One region of the Shewanella sp. P1-14-1 genome, then DNA from elsewhere that is predicted to be linked to it. Evidence: riboswitches for the same ligand, from Rfam matches in the RefSeq annotation. Region 1 holds a riboswitch; the other holds the start of a gene.
The links. A riboswitch is a leader RNA that binds a small molecule or an ion and turns the genes downstream of it on or off. The one in region 1 is predicted to bind lysine.
Positions count from the first base shown of each region.

Region 2: linked by a shared signal. The riboswitch ahead of lysC (lysine-sensitive aspartokinase 3) and the one ahead of AN944_RS18100 (Na+/H+ antiporter NhaC family protein) in region 1 are both predicted to bind lysine.

Region 1 is NZ_LKTL01000029.1:5,462-14,796, forward strand. Features, by position in the region: gene AN944_RS18065 (proline--tRNA ligase) at 1-542, opposite strand, end outside; gene AN944_RS18070 (DapH/DapD/GlmU-related protein) at 744-1,358, opposite strand; gene tsaA (tRNA (N6-threonylcarbamoyladenosine(37)-N6)-methyltransferase TrmO) at 1,485-2,222, opposite strand; gene rcsF (Rcs stress response system protein RcsF) at 2,245-2,640, opposite strand; gene AN944_RS18085 (H-NS family nucleoid-associated regulatory protein) at 2,779-3,183, opposite strand; gene AN944_RS18090 (electron transfer flavoprotein subunit beta/FixA family protein) at 3,634-4,383, shown strand; gene AN944_RS18095 (electron transfer flavoprotein subunit alpha/FixB family protein) at 4,386-5,309, shown strand; lysine riboswitch at 5,718-5,938, shown strand; gene AN944_RS18100 (Na+/H+ antiporter NhaC family protein) at 6,015-7,571, shown strand; gene AN944_RS18105 (M3 family metallopeptidase) at 7,709-9,335, opposite strand, start outside.
Region 2 is NZ_LKTL01000001.1:198,096-207,430, reverse strand. Features, by position in the region: gene AN944_RS00780 (class 1 fructose-bisphosphatase) at 1-740, opposite strand, end outside; gene AN944_RS00775 (S9 family peptidase) at 975-3,245, shown strand; gene AN944_RS21595 (hypothetical protein) at 3,297-3,440, opposite strand; gene arcA (two-component system response regulator ArcA) at 3,489-4,205, opposite strand; gene AN944_RS00765 (DUF3293 domain-containing protein) at 4,888-5,322, shown strand; lysine riboswitch at 5,774-5,950, shown strand; gene lysC (lysine-sensitive aspartokinase 3) at 6,094-7,443, shown strand; gene AN944_RS00755 (succinylglutamate desuccinylase/aspartoacylase family protein) at 7,497-8,636, shown strand; gene AN944_RS00750 (site-2 protease family protein) at 8,697-9,335, opposite strand, start outside.

The DNA.
Region 1 (9,335 bases):
TATGCATTATGCATTTGTGCGTAGGTGTTATCTAAACACTCTTGGCTTAAATGGAATGTGTAAGCATCTTTCATCAAGAACTCACGAGCACGCATCACACCAAAACGAGGACGAACCTCATCACGGAATTTTGTTTGAACTTGATATAAGTTCAATGGTAATTGCTTATAAGAGCTAACTTCTTTACGTACAAGGTCGGTAATGACTTCTTCATGAGTTGGACCTAATACGAAGTCGCGATTGTGGCGATCTTGAAAGCGGAGCAATTCTGGACCGAATTTTTCCCAGCGACCAGTTTCAGCCCATAAATCGGCAGGCTGAACTAGGGGCATTAAGATTTCAACAGCACCAGCATTATTCATTTCTTCACGAACAATCGCCTCAACTTTACGCAATACGCGTAATCCGCTGGGCAGCCATGAATAAAGGCCAGATGCATTACGGCGGATAAAACCTGCACGTAACATTAATTGATGACTGATCACTTCTGCATTTGCAGGAGTTTCTTTTTGTGTTGAAAGCAGGTAATTGCTAACTCGCATTCCCAATGTCCACTTAGTAGCTATTAATGGGCGACATTTTAGCACTTGCAACGATGTTGTCACCAGATAATTAACAACATCTTGGCTTTAATATATGGAACAAGGGCATTGAAATAATTAAACCAATAAGACGCTGGTTTTACATCGTCATGTTAGCAAGGAAAATTGAACGACATGGCGTTATTGTGCAGCACTTTTTATCTACTTATCGCGCCTATCGCCGATTATTTTAGCAGGGTTTCCTGCAACAATAGCAAACTCCGGGACATCTTTGGTGACAACGCTGCCCATACCGACAATGGCTTGATTACCAATAGTGACACCATCAACAATACCAGCTTGTGCTCCAATCCAAACATCATCACCAATTGTGATCCCTTTGGCTGTAACAGCTTGTTGGTAAATAGGGTTATCGACGGACATCCCGTGATTAAATGCGTAAATAGTCACGTTATTTGCTATGCGGGTCTTATTGCCGATCGTGATACCTACTTTTCCGCCATCAAATGAACAGCCGTGGTTAATCGCGACCTCATCACCCAGTGTAATAGGGCCGTGGAGAAACACATCAGCTGCAATCATACATTGGTTACCTATATGAATGTCACGTCCACGTTCTGCAAAAAGGTTGGCTTCAGGAGCGATAAAACTGTGCTCACCAATATGAATAGTTTCAACTTGGGTTAAATGTTGTTGGATCTCGTCTTGCCAAGGCTTTGCCCAGACTAAGTGTTTTTCTTTTAACGAAAAATAAAGCCAAGGCATCCAAGATAGGCGTTTTTTATGCTGAGTTTGATAATCAGGTTTATTATTCATTATTAAGCCTAAGATTAAGTTAACGAAATTATTATTAAGACCGTTAGATTTAAAACATTGTTAGATAAATCAATTCGCCTAAAAATGGGTGAAAATGACATAGTTAATCGAAAAGCTAAGTTTATTTTAACATACGCTAGTCGGTTTAATTTCAATCACCTCAATCGTTTTATCGTTAACTCGCCAAAATACATCTATATCAAATAAAGCAACTTGATAAATTTTAAGATCAACTTTGGCTTTTTTATATGCAGGCCTCGGATCTTGCGCTAAAACATCCGTAATTACTTGTTGTAAATGCGATATATCAAGCGCTTTAGAGTGAGCCAAAACTTGTGTTTCAGCTAATGATGAATATTGAACCTCTATTAATTCTGGTGCTGATTGAGCAATGCCTCCAGTTGCATTATCAATGGCGTCAGAAAATGGAATATAGGGTTTTATGTCAATGATTGGTGTGCCATCTAATAAATCCATTCCAGATATTTCTAGGCAGACTTTACCGTTGCGTCTAACAACTGAATGTAATTTAACTACAGATTGGCCAATGCCATTTGGTCTAAAAGTAGAGCGGGTAGCAAATACGCCTAGCTTTTCATTTCCGCCTAGTCGAGGAGGTCTAACGGTGTTTTTCCAGCCTTGTGCTAAGTTTTCATGAAAACAAAAAAGTAGCCAAAGGTGTGAATATTGTTCAATACCCCTGACGGCATCGAGTTGGTTAAATTTGGGGGTTAACTCAACCCAGCCTTTGACATTAACTAGGCCAGGTTGCCTAGGAATACCAAACTTTTGTTTATATGGCGTGCGACAAATTGCAACCGCTTCAATATCAGATTGAAACGGCTGGTCAGAATGAGTAGTCATGAATTAAATAATAGTAAAAAGGTTATTGCACATTGTGCATTTTAATTGCTTGGCCGACGCAGAATGCTTGGGTAAAGCAAGTTTCTGTTGGTTGTTCTGTTAATAGACACTTCTTAACGATAAGTCCATTAGCACCCAGTTCATTGGCCTTTTTACGGGCTTGTGTGCGGGCATCTGCGACATTAGCGGGTACGCCAGTTTCCGTTTCTTGGCAAGACTCGCCTTCAACTAGGGCAACAATATCAAATGCGCCAGTTGGACGTTCACCGTCTTTAAATAGTTCAACGCTTGTTGGCTTGAAATACTCATCTATGGCTTTACTGTCTAAATTACTATTAAAAGTATAATCACTTGCGCAGCCTGATAATAAAAAGCTTGATACTAGTGCGAAAGACATCATTGGACGAGAAACATTCATAATACAGGCCTAATTGAGTGGTGTGCTGCGAAGGGGTTAGTTTACATGGCTTATGGCGTCGAGGAAATACTGTTTACTCATCCTAGATAACAAAAAAGCTTACCGAAGTAAGCTTTTTATCATATCGTAGATTAAGACTTATTCCATACCTGGAATTAAGAAGTCTTCCATTGTTTTACCATTATCTACTTGGTTTTTAAATACAGTTGGCATGCGGCCTTGACCAGTCCATTGAATTAATTCGCCATCAACTTCAATTTGATATTTAGCAGGGCGTGGGGCACGCTTTTTAGGTGCAGGCTTTGCTGTTACTTCACCTAAATCTTCAATTGATAAACCGCTATTTTCAATTTGAGCTAATATTTCAGCAATGCGGGCATTACGCTCAGCATTGGCTTCTAATTCAGCTTTTTCATCTTCTTCTCTTTCTGTAATGATTTTTTCAAGCTTAGTAGAAAGTTCACGTAATTCATCTAGTGATAACTCTTTTACAGCAGCTTTAAAACGACGACCATGTGTCAAAATTTCTAAAAAGTCACTCATATCAATGTGCATCCTAATGATTTTAATTAATAAGTATCTCAAGTAATTCTGTGATGATTAAATAATACCTATCAATACTCTAAATTGGTTAATTGTTATCAAACTAGAGTGTAAATTGATGCGACTATTTAAATTGTTAAAACAAAAAAAGATAGTAAAAAAAGCACGGTTACTTGAATTGCTCTTAATAATAGAAAGTAAATTTGATTGGATCAAATAAAAAAACCTTTAAATAGGCAAATTTTAATTAAAAAGCGTTAATTAAGTCTAAAAGTAATATTTTATTTGCATATATAAGTTATTTATCAGCAGTCTCTTAACTAAAAATTATATAAACAAGTGTTTGACTTTGGTTGACGTTAACGTTAACAGGACGTAAAGTTATGCCATATTGCATTGGCTGAAGCCAATGTGCCATCCACATACATTGAAGGTGTAGAAGGAAATCCCATGAAAGTATTGGTGCCTGTAAAGCGCGTAGTCGATGCCAATGTGAAAGTCAGAGTAAAAGCTGATAACACAGATGTTGATACTGCTAATTTGAAAATGGCCTTGAACCCATTTTGTGAAATCGCGGTAGAAGAAGCCGTTAGACTAAAAGAAGCGGGAAGTGTCACAGAAGTTGTAGTGGTGAGTATTGGTGCCAAATCAGTACAAGAGCAGTTACGTACTTCAATGGCTTTGGGTGCTGACCGTGCCATTCATGTGACGACTGATGAAGATTTAGTGCCGTTATCAATTGCTAAAATTTTAAAAGCGGTTCAAGAAAAAGAACAAGCTGATGTGATTATTTTTGGTAAGCAATCAATTGATGGCGACAATAACCAGACAGGCCAAATGCTTGCTGCTTTAACTGATATGCCACAAGCAACATTTGCTTCTGAATTAACATTAACTGCTGACAGTGCTGAAGTGACTCGTGAAGTTGATGGTGGGTTACAAACATTAAAAATGCCGTTACCAGCGGTGGTGACTGCGGACTTACGCTTAAATGAGCCTCGCTATGCTTCATTACCTAATATTATGAAAGCAAAGCGTAAACCACTTGAAACCTTATCTATTGATGACTTGGGTGTAAGCCTTAAAGCACATCAAAATGTGATTAAAGTGACGCCACCTGCAGAACGTCAAGCAGGTGTCATGGTGAGTTCGGTGGCTGAACTTGTTGAAAAGTTAAAAAATGAAGCGAAGGTGATCTAATTATGGCTATTTTAGTATTAGCAGAACACGATAACGCAAGTTTAAAATTAGACACGGCCAAAGTCGTTAGTGCAGCAACCGCAATTGGCGGCGATGTCCATGTGCTTGTTGCTGGTAGTCATGTTGGTGCTGTGGTTGCATCTGCACAAGCACTATCGGGTGTGAGTAAAGTCCTTGTCGCTGACAATGCTGCTTATGAAGCGCAAATGGCTGAAAACCTTTCTAAGTTAATTGTTAATGTCGCCAGTGATTACGATTACGTGCTAGCTGCAGCAAGCAGTGTAGGTAAAGATACACTTCCTTGTGTGGCAGCATTATTAGATGTTGCGCAAATTTCTGAAGTCGTAGATGTGGTGAGTGCTGACACATTTGTACGTCCTATTTATGCAGGTTCTGCATTGGCGACAGTACAAAGCTTAGATGACAAAAAAGTGATGACGGTTCGTACCAGTGCATTTGATGCTGCAGGCAACGATGGCAGTGCTGAAGCGGTTAACATTGATTTTGTTGCAGAAGCTAAGACTGTTTTTGTTTCGCAAACTCTCACAGAATCTGAGCGCCCTGAATTAGGCAGCGCTGGAGTGATTGTTTCTGGTGGTCGTGGCATGGGTAGCGGTGAGAACTTTGCTATTCTAGAAGCATTAGCTGACAAGCTAACCGCTGCCGTTGGCGCTTCACGTGCCGCTGTTGATGCTGGCTATGTTCCTAACGATTTACAAGTCGGTCAAACAGGTAAAATTGTTGCTCCTGATCTGTATATCGCTGTCGGTATATCTGGCGCTATTCAACATTTAGCGGGTATGAAAGACTCTAAAGTGATTGTGGCTATCAATAAAGATCCTGAAGCGCCAATTTTCCAAGTGGCTGATTATGGACTTGAAGCAGACTTATTTGATGCGATTCCTGAGTTAACTCAATCTTTGTAATTATAAACTGATTGTAGAAAAAGGTTTTTGTCTTTTAGGCAAAAACCTTTTTTTTGGGTCGCAGTTTATGGCGTGATTATTCGATAGTTTGTTTTAGTGTCAGTGCGCATTAAATGACATTGTTTTTCAGCTTTATCATTGCTAAACCTATTGAACGATATAAATACATCTGAATTAATTCAATAATCAGATTTTTTAAGCATATTAATCTCACTGTCGTTAATTGATGGATAATTCTTCGCTTGCTAACAATTCGTTACGGTGTCGATATCGTGTTGTGTTGTTTTTTGATTGTGATGTTATTTCTCACAAGATAAGCTAGTTTTATCTGGTAATTAACCTCGTGCTTATGTTTGTATGGTCTTGTGTCGCGGCAGTGAGCTTTTATAAAGCATTTAAACTGTCGTATACATAAGTAGAGGCGCATCAAATATCAGTATGGTTAAGTTGGTTGATACCAATAACTTAATTTGAAAGGATTTGGTGCCGAAGTGAATCGGTACGATCAATACCATTTGCTGGGGCAGTTTCCGAAAGGGGCTGCACTGTCATAGTAATTTTTATCCGTGAGGATAAAACAATGGATATCGATGTTGATATCGATATTACTGTGGAGTGCTACTGAAAAGATTCTTGTCTTCGCTTTATGCGATGTCTTGCCTTATCAGTTATCCTCCATTCGTACTCAACGAAGAAAATATATAAATGATGATAACAAGTTATGCCGATTCGGCACTCTCTCTTTTGCCTCCTGTTGTGGCAATTGTATTAGCAGTAGTTACACGCAAAGTACTTCTTTCATTAGGTTTAGGTATTATTGCTGGCGTGATATTGCTGACTGATTTCTCTTTTACTGGAGCTGCAAGCCACTTAGTGAGTACTGTCACCAGTTTAGTGTGGGATGACGGCGCACTCAATGCCTGGAATTTACAAATTATTGGCTTCTTGGTAGTGCTGGGGATGATCACCGCTTTAATTACCGTGAGTGGTTCAGCACGTGCGTTTGCTGATTGGGCACACCAACGTATTCGCAATAAACGTGACGCCAAACTCATGACCATGTTCTTAGGTTGTGTGGTATTTATCGACGATTACTTCAACAGTATCGTGGTTGGCTCAATCGCACGTCCTATTACTGATCGCTACCATATTTCACGTGCAAAACTGGCCTACTTGTTAGATTCAACAGCTGCGCCAGTTTGTGTTATCTCTCCAGTCTCAAGCTGGGGGGCATACATTATTGCCCTAATTGGCGGTATCTTAACGGCACATGGTTTTGCTGATACAGGCCATTTAAGCGTGTTTTTACAAATGGTGCCGATGAACTTTTATGCCATTTTTGCGCTATTACTTTTATTGTGTGTTGCTATCTTTGGTTTAGACATTGGCCCAATGCGCCAACATGAGCGTAATGCGCAAAAAGGCGAACTCTTTGACGAAAGCAAAGGGTTACCTCCAGGCGCGACCGCTGATTTACCAGAAGCTGATACAGGTAAAATCATGGGGTTATTCCTGCCGATTTTTGTGCTTGTGGCGGCAACTATTTACTTTATGGTTTCAACCGGTGCTGATGCGCTGGCGGGTGAAGGTTTACCATTTAGTGTTTTAGGCGCATTTGAAAACACTGAAGTCAGCGAATCATTATTTTACGGCTCATTAGTGGGTCTAGTGGTGACGATTGCATTAACCATGCAGCAAAAAATTAGCACCAGCATGATGTTTACTGGAATCAAAGTTGGCGCTAAGTCAATGTTGCCAGCTATTTATATCTTGTTATTTGCTTGGACAATTGCGTCAGTGATTGGCGAGCTTGAAACGGGTAAATACATGGCGAGCTTGGCAACGGGTAATATTCCATTTGCATTACTGCCTGCAGTGCTATTTTTATTAGCTGGTTTAACCGCATTTTCAACCGGCACTAGCTGGGGGACATTTGGTATTATGTTACCAATCGCTGCCGATATGGCGATGGGCAGTGATAGCACTATGATGTTACCAATGCTTGCCGCTGTGCTTTCTGGTGCGGTATTTGGAGACCATTGTTCACCGATTTCTGATACCACTATCTTGTCTTCGACAGGAGCGAGCTGTCACCATCTTGACCACGTTATGACACAATTGCCTTACGCGATAATCGTAGCGGTTATCAGTATTGTGGGTTATACCGTGCTTGGTTTCTCTGGTTCTGTTGCGATGGGCTTTATTACGTGTTCTGTATTGTTCGTATTAGCAATCTTAGGACTAAAAATAGCCACTAAGTAGTCCTAAGCACTTGGATTTAGTTTGTGACTTAATATGAGCTCGACTTGTTAAAGTCAGATCCCAGTTTAGGCTAAAATCTAACAATAAAAATGCCACTCAATTGAGTGGCATTTTTTTGCTCGTTAACCAGAGCTAAGTTACTTTAAGCCACGGCGCTCAAGCAAGCCGTCAGTGGTAGGGGCTTGGCCTCTAAAGTTTTGATAGGCTTCCATTGGCGGCACACTATTGCCGACTTCACGGATAGTTTTTCTAAACTTCATACCGATTTCTCGATTCAGCCCACCTTGAGTTTGCACATAAGCAAAGGCATCAGCAGCAAGAATTTCACTCCACATGTATGCATAGTAGCTAGCTGAATATCCCCCAGGGAAGGCATGAGCAAAGTAAGTTGAGCGGTAACGAGGTGGTACTGCTGGTAAGTCGACACCATGTTTTTTAAGCGCAGCAGCTTCAAAGCTTTCAACATTTTGCAGCGGCGCGTCAGCATCCAGTGCATGCCACTCTAGATCAAGCAGCGCAGCTGACATGTATTCTAAGGTGTCGAAGCCTTGGTTAAAGCTTCGAGAAGCTAATAGCTTTTGCAGTAAATCGTCTGGAATAGGTTTGCCTGTATCGTAGTGTTTAGCGTAGTTTGCAAGTACTTTAGGGTGCGCAGCCCAGTCCTCTTCAAAAGTTGAAGGGAATTCAACGAAATCACGAGATACAGCAGTACCTGCTAAAGATGGGTATTTCACTTTAGAGAACATACCGTGAGTACCGTGGCCCATTTCATGGAACATGGTCGTCGCTTCATCGTAGCTCACAAAGGTTGGCTGGCCTTCTGGCGCCTTTTTAATGTTCATGACATTTACGACGACAGGTTTTTGATTTAATAACTCAGATTGACCGACAAACGAGCTCATCCACGCACCACCACGTTTACCTTCACGAGCAAAGTAGTCTGCATAGAATATAGCCATGCTACTGCCATCTTCATCAAACATCTCGTAAGCTTTTACGTCTGGGTGATAAACCGGTAAGTCTGGACGTGGCTTTAATGTAACACCGTACAATGCTTCTAGGGTAAAGAATACGCCATCTTCTAAAACACGATTGAACTCAAAGTAAGGTTTAATAGACGCTGAGTCGAGGTCATATTTTTCCTTACGGACTAACTCTGCGTAATATGCCCAGTCCCATGGTGCTAGGGTAAAGTTACCGCTAGTTTTATCTATCATGGCTTGTATATCAGCGGCTTCTTTTTGAGTGTTTTCCACCACAGATGGCACCATTGAGCCAAACATGTCGTAAACCGCTTCGGGCGTTTTAGCCATCTGCGGGGCTAAACGGTAATCAGACCAAGTGTCAAAGCCAAGTAGTTTGGCTTTTTTAGCACGAAGCTGCGCTAAACGAGCGACTAATGAAGCGGTTTCGTTGTCACCCGTTAAGCCACGGTTTGCTGACGCTTCCCAAACTTGCTGACGCAGCTCACGGTTATCTAATTGAGCTAAAACCGGTTGGCGTGTGGTATTGGTGATATTGAGTAGATATTGGCCTTTAAGTCCTGCCGCTTCAGCATCTGCTTTTGCTGCTGCAATAGCGGATTGTGATAAACCTGCCAGTTGGGCTTCATCGTCTACTTTTACTGCAATTTCCTTGCTGAGTCTTAACAGTCGTTGTGCAAACTCATTGGTGAGTGTTGATTGCTCTTCATTTAATTCACGAATCTTTTGTTTTTCCGCTTCAGTTAGCTTGGCGCCAGCGAGCACAAATCGCTGATGATAA
Region 2 (9,335 bases), on a different contig from region 1:
ATACCGCCACGACATAATACGCGATGAACATCGCCCACCATCGCAGCAATCCAGCGCATGTTAAATGACTTTTCTCGAGGACCAATGTTACCCAGCAATAATTCACTGATGTAAGTTTGCATTGGTGCTTCCCAAAAGCGCTGGTTTGACATATTGATGGCAAATTCTGCAGTGTCTTTACTGATGTTAACCGCTTCATCAGTCAGTAAAAACTCATTGGTATCAGGATTTAGGGTGTATAACTGAGTACCTTGGCCAGTGGTTAATGCCATCATGGTTGATGGTCCATAAAGCACGTAACCTGCAGCAAGTTGCTGATGACCATTTTGTAAAAAGCTGGCTTCTGTTAATTCGCCATCTTGTGCTGGCAAGATTGAAAAAATAGTGCCAACTAGCGAATTGATATCAATGTTTGATGAACCATCTAAGGGATCAAAACACACAAGGAATTCGCCTTGTTTATTGACTTCAACGACATAATCTTCTTCTTCTGATGCGAGTCCACGCACGTTTCCTTCGGCTTTTAACGCATCTTTAAGCATGTCATTAGTGATAACGTCGAGCTTTTTCTGAGTTTCACCTTGAACATTTTCTTGCTCTGTTGCGCCCAAGACGCCAGCAAGTGCGCCGTGGCGAACCGCTTGGCTGATGTCTTTCGAACAGTCAGCTAAGCGCAAAATGAGTTGTGAAAGTGAGTCGGGTACTGCTTGTTTTGTAAGGGTTTGTGTCAAAGTTTGCATGCTTGTTCCTAAGACAGTAGAGGTTAAGGTCGGTAACCAGTGGTTAATGTTTTAATTTATTGGCAACGATAATACCTCAGATTGACGCACAATACAGCGTGAAAAAGTTGAGCAAGTTAGGACGGGATACCGATTTGTTATAAACTCAGGCAAAATAACGAATTCTAGTAGGCATTAGGTTAAATAAATAATTCAAATAATGAAATTTGCCTCGGTTTACAGCAAGGAATAACAATGACAAATAAATGGAAAGCGACATGGTCAGCTGTGTCGGTAATGTTGTTAGCATTGGCTGGCGCACTGGTTTCTTCACAAGCAATAGCGGCGACGAAAATGACAGGAAACTCTACCCCACTCACTATCGAACGTATTCATGCATCACCTGCCTTAGCAGGAGCAAGCCCAAGAGGGTTAAAGCTGTCACCTGATGGCAGTCGAGTAACCTATCTTGCGAGCCGTGAGGATAACCAATATTTGTTTGATTTATGGCAGATGGATATTAAGACATCTAAACGTAGCATATTGCTTAATGCTGATGATTTAGCGTCAGGCGAATTATCGGATGAAGAAAAGGCTCGCCGCGAACGCCAACGTATTTATGGTCAAGGGATCATGGAGTACTTTTGGGCAGAAAACAGTCAATCTTTGCTTATTCCTGCTGCGGGTAAGCTTTATTACTTCACTTTAGCAGACAATAAAACGGTAGAACTGGATACGGGTGAAGGCTTTGTTACTGACGCAAGATTATCGCCAAAAGGAAACTTTGTTTCGTTTGTACGTGAGCAGAATATTTTTGTCCTAGCCCTAGAAACGTCAAAACTCATCCAACTGACTTTTGATGGCAAAGGGCCGATAAAAAATGGTATGGCTGAATTTGTCGCCCAAGAAGAAATGGGGCGCATGACAGGTTACTGGTGGTCACCAGATGAAACTTCCATTGCCTTTACTCGCATTGATGAGTCAGGCGTTGAGCTGGTTACTCGTAATGAGATTTATGCTGATGGAATTAAACTCACCGAGCAGCGTTACCCATATGCGGGAAAAACCAACGTTGAAATAGAGTTAGGCGTTATTACGCTTGCCAAAGAAGGAAAAGAGCAACAAGTTTCATGGATTGACTTAGGCAAAGAAAAAGACATTTACCTGCCAAGAGTGAAATGGTTACCAGATAGTAAGCATCTGTCATTCCAATGGCAGAGTCGCGACCAACAATCACTAGACTTACGGATTGCTGATTTAAGCAGTAACAACAAGACGAAAACCATTGTTGCCGAACGCAGTGAAGCTTGGGTGAATTTAAATGATGATTTACATTTTTTAAAACAACAGAAGTCTTTCATTTGGGCATCAGAACGTGATGGTTTTAACCACCTTTACTTATTCGATTTAAGCGGCAAAGTGCTGCAACAATTAACCCAAGGTGATTGGGTGGTGGATGCGCTTGAACTGGTAGATGAAAGAGCAGGTTGGGTTTACTTCTCTGGTCGAAAAGATAGCGTGGTTGAGCGTCATTTATACCGAGTGCCATTAGCTGGTGGTAAAATTGAGAAGTTATCATCTCGTAGTGGCATGCATTCAGCAGTGTTTGCAGATAATAAGCCTGTGTACTTAGATTATTTTAGTAGCTTAAGTCAGCCACCACAGGTGAGTTTACATGATGAAACGGGTGAACAATTAGCTTGGGTTGAACAAAACGAAGTCACTAAAAGCCATCCTCTATATGACTTTGCTGGTTTGTGGGAAATGCCTGAGTTTGGCGAGCTTAAAGCTGAAGATGGCCAAGCATTACAGTATCGCTTATTTAAGCCTGTACCATTTGATGACAGTAAAAAGTATCCGGTAGTGGTACGTGTTTATGGTGGTCCACATGCGCAATTAGTCGTTAATAGCTGGAGTGAGGCGGATTACTTTACTCAGTATTTACTTCAACAAGGCTTTGCAGTATTTCAGCTTGATAATCGTGGCTCTGCCCATCGCGGCACAAAATTTGAGTATGTAATTTATCAAAATATGGGCGATGCGGAAGTTGAGGATCAAAAAGTCGGGGTTGATTACCTGAGAAGCTTACCGTTTGTTGACGGTGATAATATTGGTATTTATGGCCATAGTTATGGCGGGTACATGGCGCTTATGGCGCAGTTTAAAGCGCCTGATTATTTTAAAGCGGCAATCTCTGGGGCTCCGGTAACGGATTGGCGTTTATATGATACCCATTACACAGAACGTTACATGGGTCACCCAGAAAAAAATAAAAAAGGGTATGATGCAGCGAGCGTTTTACCATATGTGAAAAATTATCAATCAGGTTTGATGATGTATCACGGCATGGCCGATGACAATGTATTGTTTGAAAACAGTACGCGTGTTTATAAGGCATTGCAGGACGAAGGTAAATTATTTCAGATGATGGATTATCCAGGTTCGAAACATTCAATGCGTGGTGAGAAAGTGAGAAATCACCTTTACAAATCATTGGCTGCTTTCTTGGAAAATGAGTTGAAGTAAATGGCTGTAGTGGTACTCATTGCCCTCAATTTGATTGTGGGGGCATTGTGTTTAAAGAATTTGATAGAGTTGCTCAACAATAATCGTCGCCATTAAAGGGATGTTAGGTTTAAGGATAAGCAAGTAAGTGCGAAATGCACTTTGGCGAGATGTCATATGCTGATCATTGTAGAAACGTGACTGATAAAAAGTCATAAAAAAAGCCAAGTCATTGACTTGGCTTTTTTGTATCACTATGTGTGATTAGTCTTCTAAGTTACCGCAAAAACGATAGCCTTCACCATGGATAGTCGCGATGATTTCTGGCGTATCAGGTAAGCTTTCGAAGTGCTTACGAATACGACGGATAGTAACGTCAACAGTACGGTCATGTGGCTTAAGCTCACGGCCAGTCATTTTCATTAACAGATCTGCACGAGTTAAGATTTTGCCTGGGTTTTCAACAAAGTGAAGCATTGCACGGAATTCACTACGTGGTAGCTTGTAAGACTCACCTTGTGGGCTAACTAGAGAACGACTGTTGATTTCTAAGCTCCAACCATTGAAACGGTAGAATTCAACTGAACCTTTCTCTTCTACTTCTGCGCCAGTGCTATTAACACGAGTTAATAAGTTACGAGCACGGATAGTTAATTCGCGTGGGTTAAATGGCTTAGTGATGTAGTCATCAGCGCCAATTTCTAAACCAAGAATTTTGTCAACTTCGTTATCACGACCAGTCAAGAAAATAAGACCGATGTTGTTGATTTCACGAAGTTCACGAGCTAACAATAAACCGTTTTTACCAGGAAGATTGATATCCATAACAACAAGATTAATCTTATTATCCTGCATGGCTGTGTGCATTTCTGCGCCATCGTTTGCTTCAGTTACTACATACCCTTCTGCTTCAAAAATACTGCGCAGAGTATTACGGGTTACAGCTTCATCTTCAACAATAAGAATGTGTGGGTTTTGCATGTTATTTACCTAAATTAAAAACAATTCGATTCTAGTCATGTTGCACTAGGGCGGTGGCACTGCTTATTTATGAAAGTGCCGATAATTTTTCAATTTCACGATAGGTGTTTATCTATGTCTGCCCTGAACAAAACACGCTTCATGACTAACTACATTATATACATTCAGCTTAATACATCATTAAAGTGACATACGTGACATAAATGTGATCATAAAAAATCAATACTTAGATTGTATGCTGAGTATTAATTGACTCACAATCAGTCGAAAGATCTATTAAAACAATGATTCATAAAACTATGAGATTAGATTGCTCGTTAAAGTTCCTTGGCAAACTAATTATTGTTCTATATTTATATCATCTAAAATGTAGAACAAAATGTACAAGCTTGAAAATTTAGTAGCAATTAAACTACTGAAGTATGTAACTGCTTGTATCACTGTTAATAGTTATGTAGCAAAATCTAGCTAGTGATGATTATTGTACTCGTTTTAGGCATTTGTTAACAAATGAAATGTTAACAAATTTACTCTCTAGAATTGTTACAAAATTGGTTTTTTAGGTAAGATGTTGATTTAAAAGGTTAATATAATTATGGTTCTTGTGACTTGTATCACATGGGCTGTCACTGTAATAAAGGGTTTGCTACTGTAAACTGGGTTCAACAGAGAAAATGAAATAATGGAAAATGCAATTGAGTGCCTTTGGCACAAATATCAAGGGACACAATTCTTACTAACGCAGAGACTTGCGAATGATATTCCTTTTGCAATCGTCACTGCTCATAACCCGTTAGGGAGTATCTTAACTCCTTGTCAAAACCGTTTGCTCGACCGCCAATTACAAACCAAAATCGAACAATATAAGCGTCCATATCGCTCGCTTATTGGAGCCGCTCCCGATTTATCTCATATGGAAAAAAGCTGGGCTATCTTTATTGAAAAAGAACAAGCTTTGGAGCTTGGACGCGAGTTTAAACAGCATGCAATCTATTATGTCAATCAAGGCCGTTTGTCATTAGTTGCTTGTGGCGATGCACCTGATAAAGAAGTGATGATAGGCGATTTTATGACTCGCACTCAGGTGGTCAATGAGTTGCCTGATCTTCATGAGTAATTTATTGATTGATAAGCAGTTCCGTCAAACTGATACTGCTAGTTACCTATTATATCAACGCATTAGGGCAGCTGATAAACCCACTTTATTATAGACAAGGTTATTTATAATAGCGCTGTATTGATTTGAACTAGAAATGGCTTATGGAAGGCCGACCTATCTAAAAATGCCTTTATTCAGAGTTTGAAACTAAAACTTCCCTTATGGTCTATTTAATATAGCTAAGTACTGTATTGTTAGCATTTTACGTTAAAGTTAATGCTTGCTTTCATATCTTTAGTATCTGTAAATAAAGCTATTTTTATCAAAACCATTTAAATATCTAAGCTGATGTGATGACAGCGAGTATGAATGTCGTATATTCAGTATTCAGTTATTTAGTAATTTTATTACATTTCATAATTGACTTAGGTGGTTATTTATTGGTATTTTTCAATTTCTTCCTGAGGGAAGAAACAGAAGAGGAGCGTTAGCTAGGTAGTAAGTGCGAGGAAAACCAATTCCTAAAACCACTTATGAGGGAGATTAGCGCCGAGGTATGTCAAATGGTTGGTTTCATTTCATATCGGTCGATTAGGCTGAATCCTAACGATTGTCACCTATTCATTGGTGGAGAGCTTCTGGTGAAGATTGCTGTTTCCCTTCTTATAAGGGTGCGTTATCACTGCACCAGGCTCTTCGAACGAAGTAAGTTCGGAGTGTAATCATGTTTTTTAATCTAAGTAGTCAATTCGTATTTGTATGTCAGCCTTCAAGCGTGGAGGTGTCAGTATGAGCTTAGTTGTAGCTAAATTCGGTGGAACCTCTGTGGCAGATTACGCTGCAATGAACCGCTGCGCCGATATTATCTTAGCGAACAGACATACTCGAGTCGTTGTTGTTAGTGCATCCAGCGGCGTAACTAATTTATTGGTGGAGCTTACGCAAGCTAATGTGAATGACAAGCGTCGTTTAGCATTACTGACGCAAATTGGCCAAATTCAATATGACATTGTTGATCAGCTCGATCGTCCCCAAGATGTTGCCGCAGGTATTGATAAGTTACTTAGCCGTATGTCAGTGCTCAGTGATGCGCTTGTATTAGATCGCAGTAAAGCAATCATTGATGAACTACTTTCAATGGGAGAGCAATGTTCCTCATTGCTATTTTCTGCTGTTATTCGTGAAAAGGGCACTCCTTCAAGTGCATTTGATGTCAGACAAGTATTACGTACAGACAGCCATTTTGGCCGCGCAGAGCCGCAAATAGAGCAAATAGCATCGTTAGGTGCTGAGCATTTAGCACCACTATTAGCCAATGAAGTTATTGTTACGCAAGGTTTCATTGGCGCTGATGACCAAGGGCGCACCACTACTCTTGGCCGTGGTGGTAGTGATTATTCAGCAGCACTGTTGGCTGAGGGCTTAAAAGCTGATGCGGTAGAAATCTGGACCGATGTAGCAGGTATTTATACAACCGATCCTCGTCTTGCTCCCAATGCTAGACCAATCCCTGAAATCAGTTTTAATGAAGCCGCTGAAATGGCAACATTTGGTGCTAAAGTATTGCATCCTGCGACGATTCTTCCTGCCGTTCGACAACAAATTCAAGTGTTTGTTGGTTCAAGTAAAGCGCCAGAACAAGGCGGTACTTGGATTCGACATCAAGTAGAAAACGCTCCCGTTTACCGTGCTGTTGCATTAAGACGTGATCAAACCCTGCTTAATTTGCACAGCCTGCAAATGTTGCATGCACAAGGCTTCCTTGCTGAAACATTTGCGACATTAGCCAAGCACAAAATCTCAGTTGATCTGATTACCACTTCAGAAGTGAATGTTTCATTAACGCTCGATAAAACAGGATCAGACTCTAGCGGTCAGGGGCTATTGAGTGAATCATTACTGCAGGAGTTATCACAGCATTGTCGAGTTCGTGTTGAAGATAAATTGGCGTTAGTGGCTATTATTGGTAATAAAATTGCCTCAACAGCAGGGATTTGTAGCCGTGTTTTCTCAGTATTAGAAAAGCACAATGTGCGAATGATTTGTCAAGGCGCAAGCCCGCATAACTTATGTGTATTAGTAGCAGAGTCTGAAGCGGCAGATGTGGTCAATTCATTGCACCAAAATTTATTTGAATAATAGGAAGTGTTCACCAAGTAACAATGCTTGGAACATATGAGGCTAAAGAATATATGACAGAAGCGAATCGCACCTCCAACGCTCACGTATCTACAGTTCAATTAGGTGAATTGGCTACTGGCCAAGCGCTAACAGCTCCTATTTATACGTTTAAAGGAAGTGATAGTGCTGCACCATCTGTCTATATTCAAGCTAATGTTCATGGCGCAGAAGTGCAAGGTAACGCGGTAATTCATCAGTTGATGACGCTATTAGAAGGCCATCAAATCTTAGGTGATATACATTGTGTTCCTTTAGCTAACCCATTGGGGATTAATCAAAAAAGTGGTGAGTTTACTCTTGGGCGATTTGATCCTATTACGGGAGTGAACTGGAATAGAGAATATTTTGAACATGCCGCAATAGTGGCAGACATTCCTAATTGGTATCAAGCAAACAAGGCTTTATCAAATAATGAATTGTTCGCCGCATTTCGAGTGTTATTAGCACAAAGCTGTCAGCAACGTTTAAATAACTCTTGGGGAATTAGCACGGGGCATCAACTCGCGGTGACACTGCAATCGATGGCGCATCAAGCGGATATTGTATTGGATTTACATACCGGCCCTAAGTCTGCAAAACATCTATATTGCCCAGAGTATGATGTCGCATCTGCGGCTTATTTCTCAATTCCTTATTCATTGGTTATTCCTAATGAGTTTGGCGGTGCTATGGATGAGGCTGCATTTTACCCGTGGTGGCAGCTCCAACGCTTTTGTGCGCGTCAAGGGAGACATTTTGACGTCCCCGTAGCGGCGTTTACGCTTGAATTGGCGAGTCAAGAGCGTGTCGATATGGCTGATGCAGAACTCGATGCGATGGGGATCTTGGCGTACTTAAGTCATAGAGGTGTGATCGCAGAAAAAGTGCAACCTGCACCAATGAAGCGTTGGGGATGTGATTTAGCTAACTATAAAAAATTCCATGCACCAAAAGCTGGATTAGTGGAGTATTGCGCAGAGGTAGGACAACCTTTGAAAGCTGGTGAGCCGTTAGTGACCCTTTTACGACTTGATCAATACGGAACAGAGAATGCCATGACGACAATCAGTTTACCTTGTGATTGCGTTCCTGTACTGCATTTTGCCTCAGCTTCTGTGCATCAAGGGACAGAGCTTTATAAGGTAATGACCAAGGTTTTTGAGATCAGTTAATGGTGAGTCGCTGGCATTAGCAATGATATTGCATACTGCCAGCGATAGCATGTTGAAGTATTAACTCTTTAAAATTTCAAGCGGCATAGCCAGCATCTCGTCGCCTGAAGCTGCAAAATACCAAATAATAGCGATAAGTAGACCAACCGTTAAAAAGTACCAAACCGTTGAGAAAATTTGCCCATACCTATCTAAGGGCAACAGGTGACTTTGGTGTCGAGTTTTCCACTCAAATACAATCTCTAAACTACCAATTAGCAACAAGAACCCTAATAAAGCCAGCCCCAAGCTATAACTGATAAACACGCCTATTGCCGCTCCAGCGATACAGGCTATTAACCCTACCATGCTGTTCATCGAAAAAGTGATGCTTTTAAGAATATGGCCGCCATCTAAGGGTAAAATCGGCAGTAGATTAAACAGATTTAGTAAGGCGTTAAAACTGGCTAAACCTGCAAAAAAGATATTGCCGGTGATCCAATAAGCGACCATGCAGGCTATTGACATCAAGAGGCCAAATGTTGGCCCCATGATAGAGATGACGACATTTTGCCATCGAGTATTTATTCGCTCATCACTGACAGCTAAACCGCCCATGAATGGGATAAGGTAAATCCCTTTGGTTTTCATACCAAAGTGCTTCATGGCTTTAATATGGCCATATTCGTGAACAACCAGACAGGCAATTAATGCTAGTGC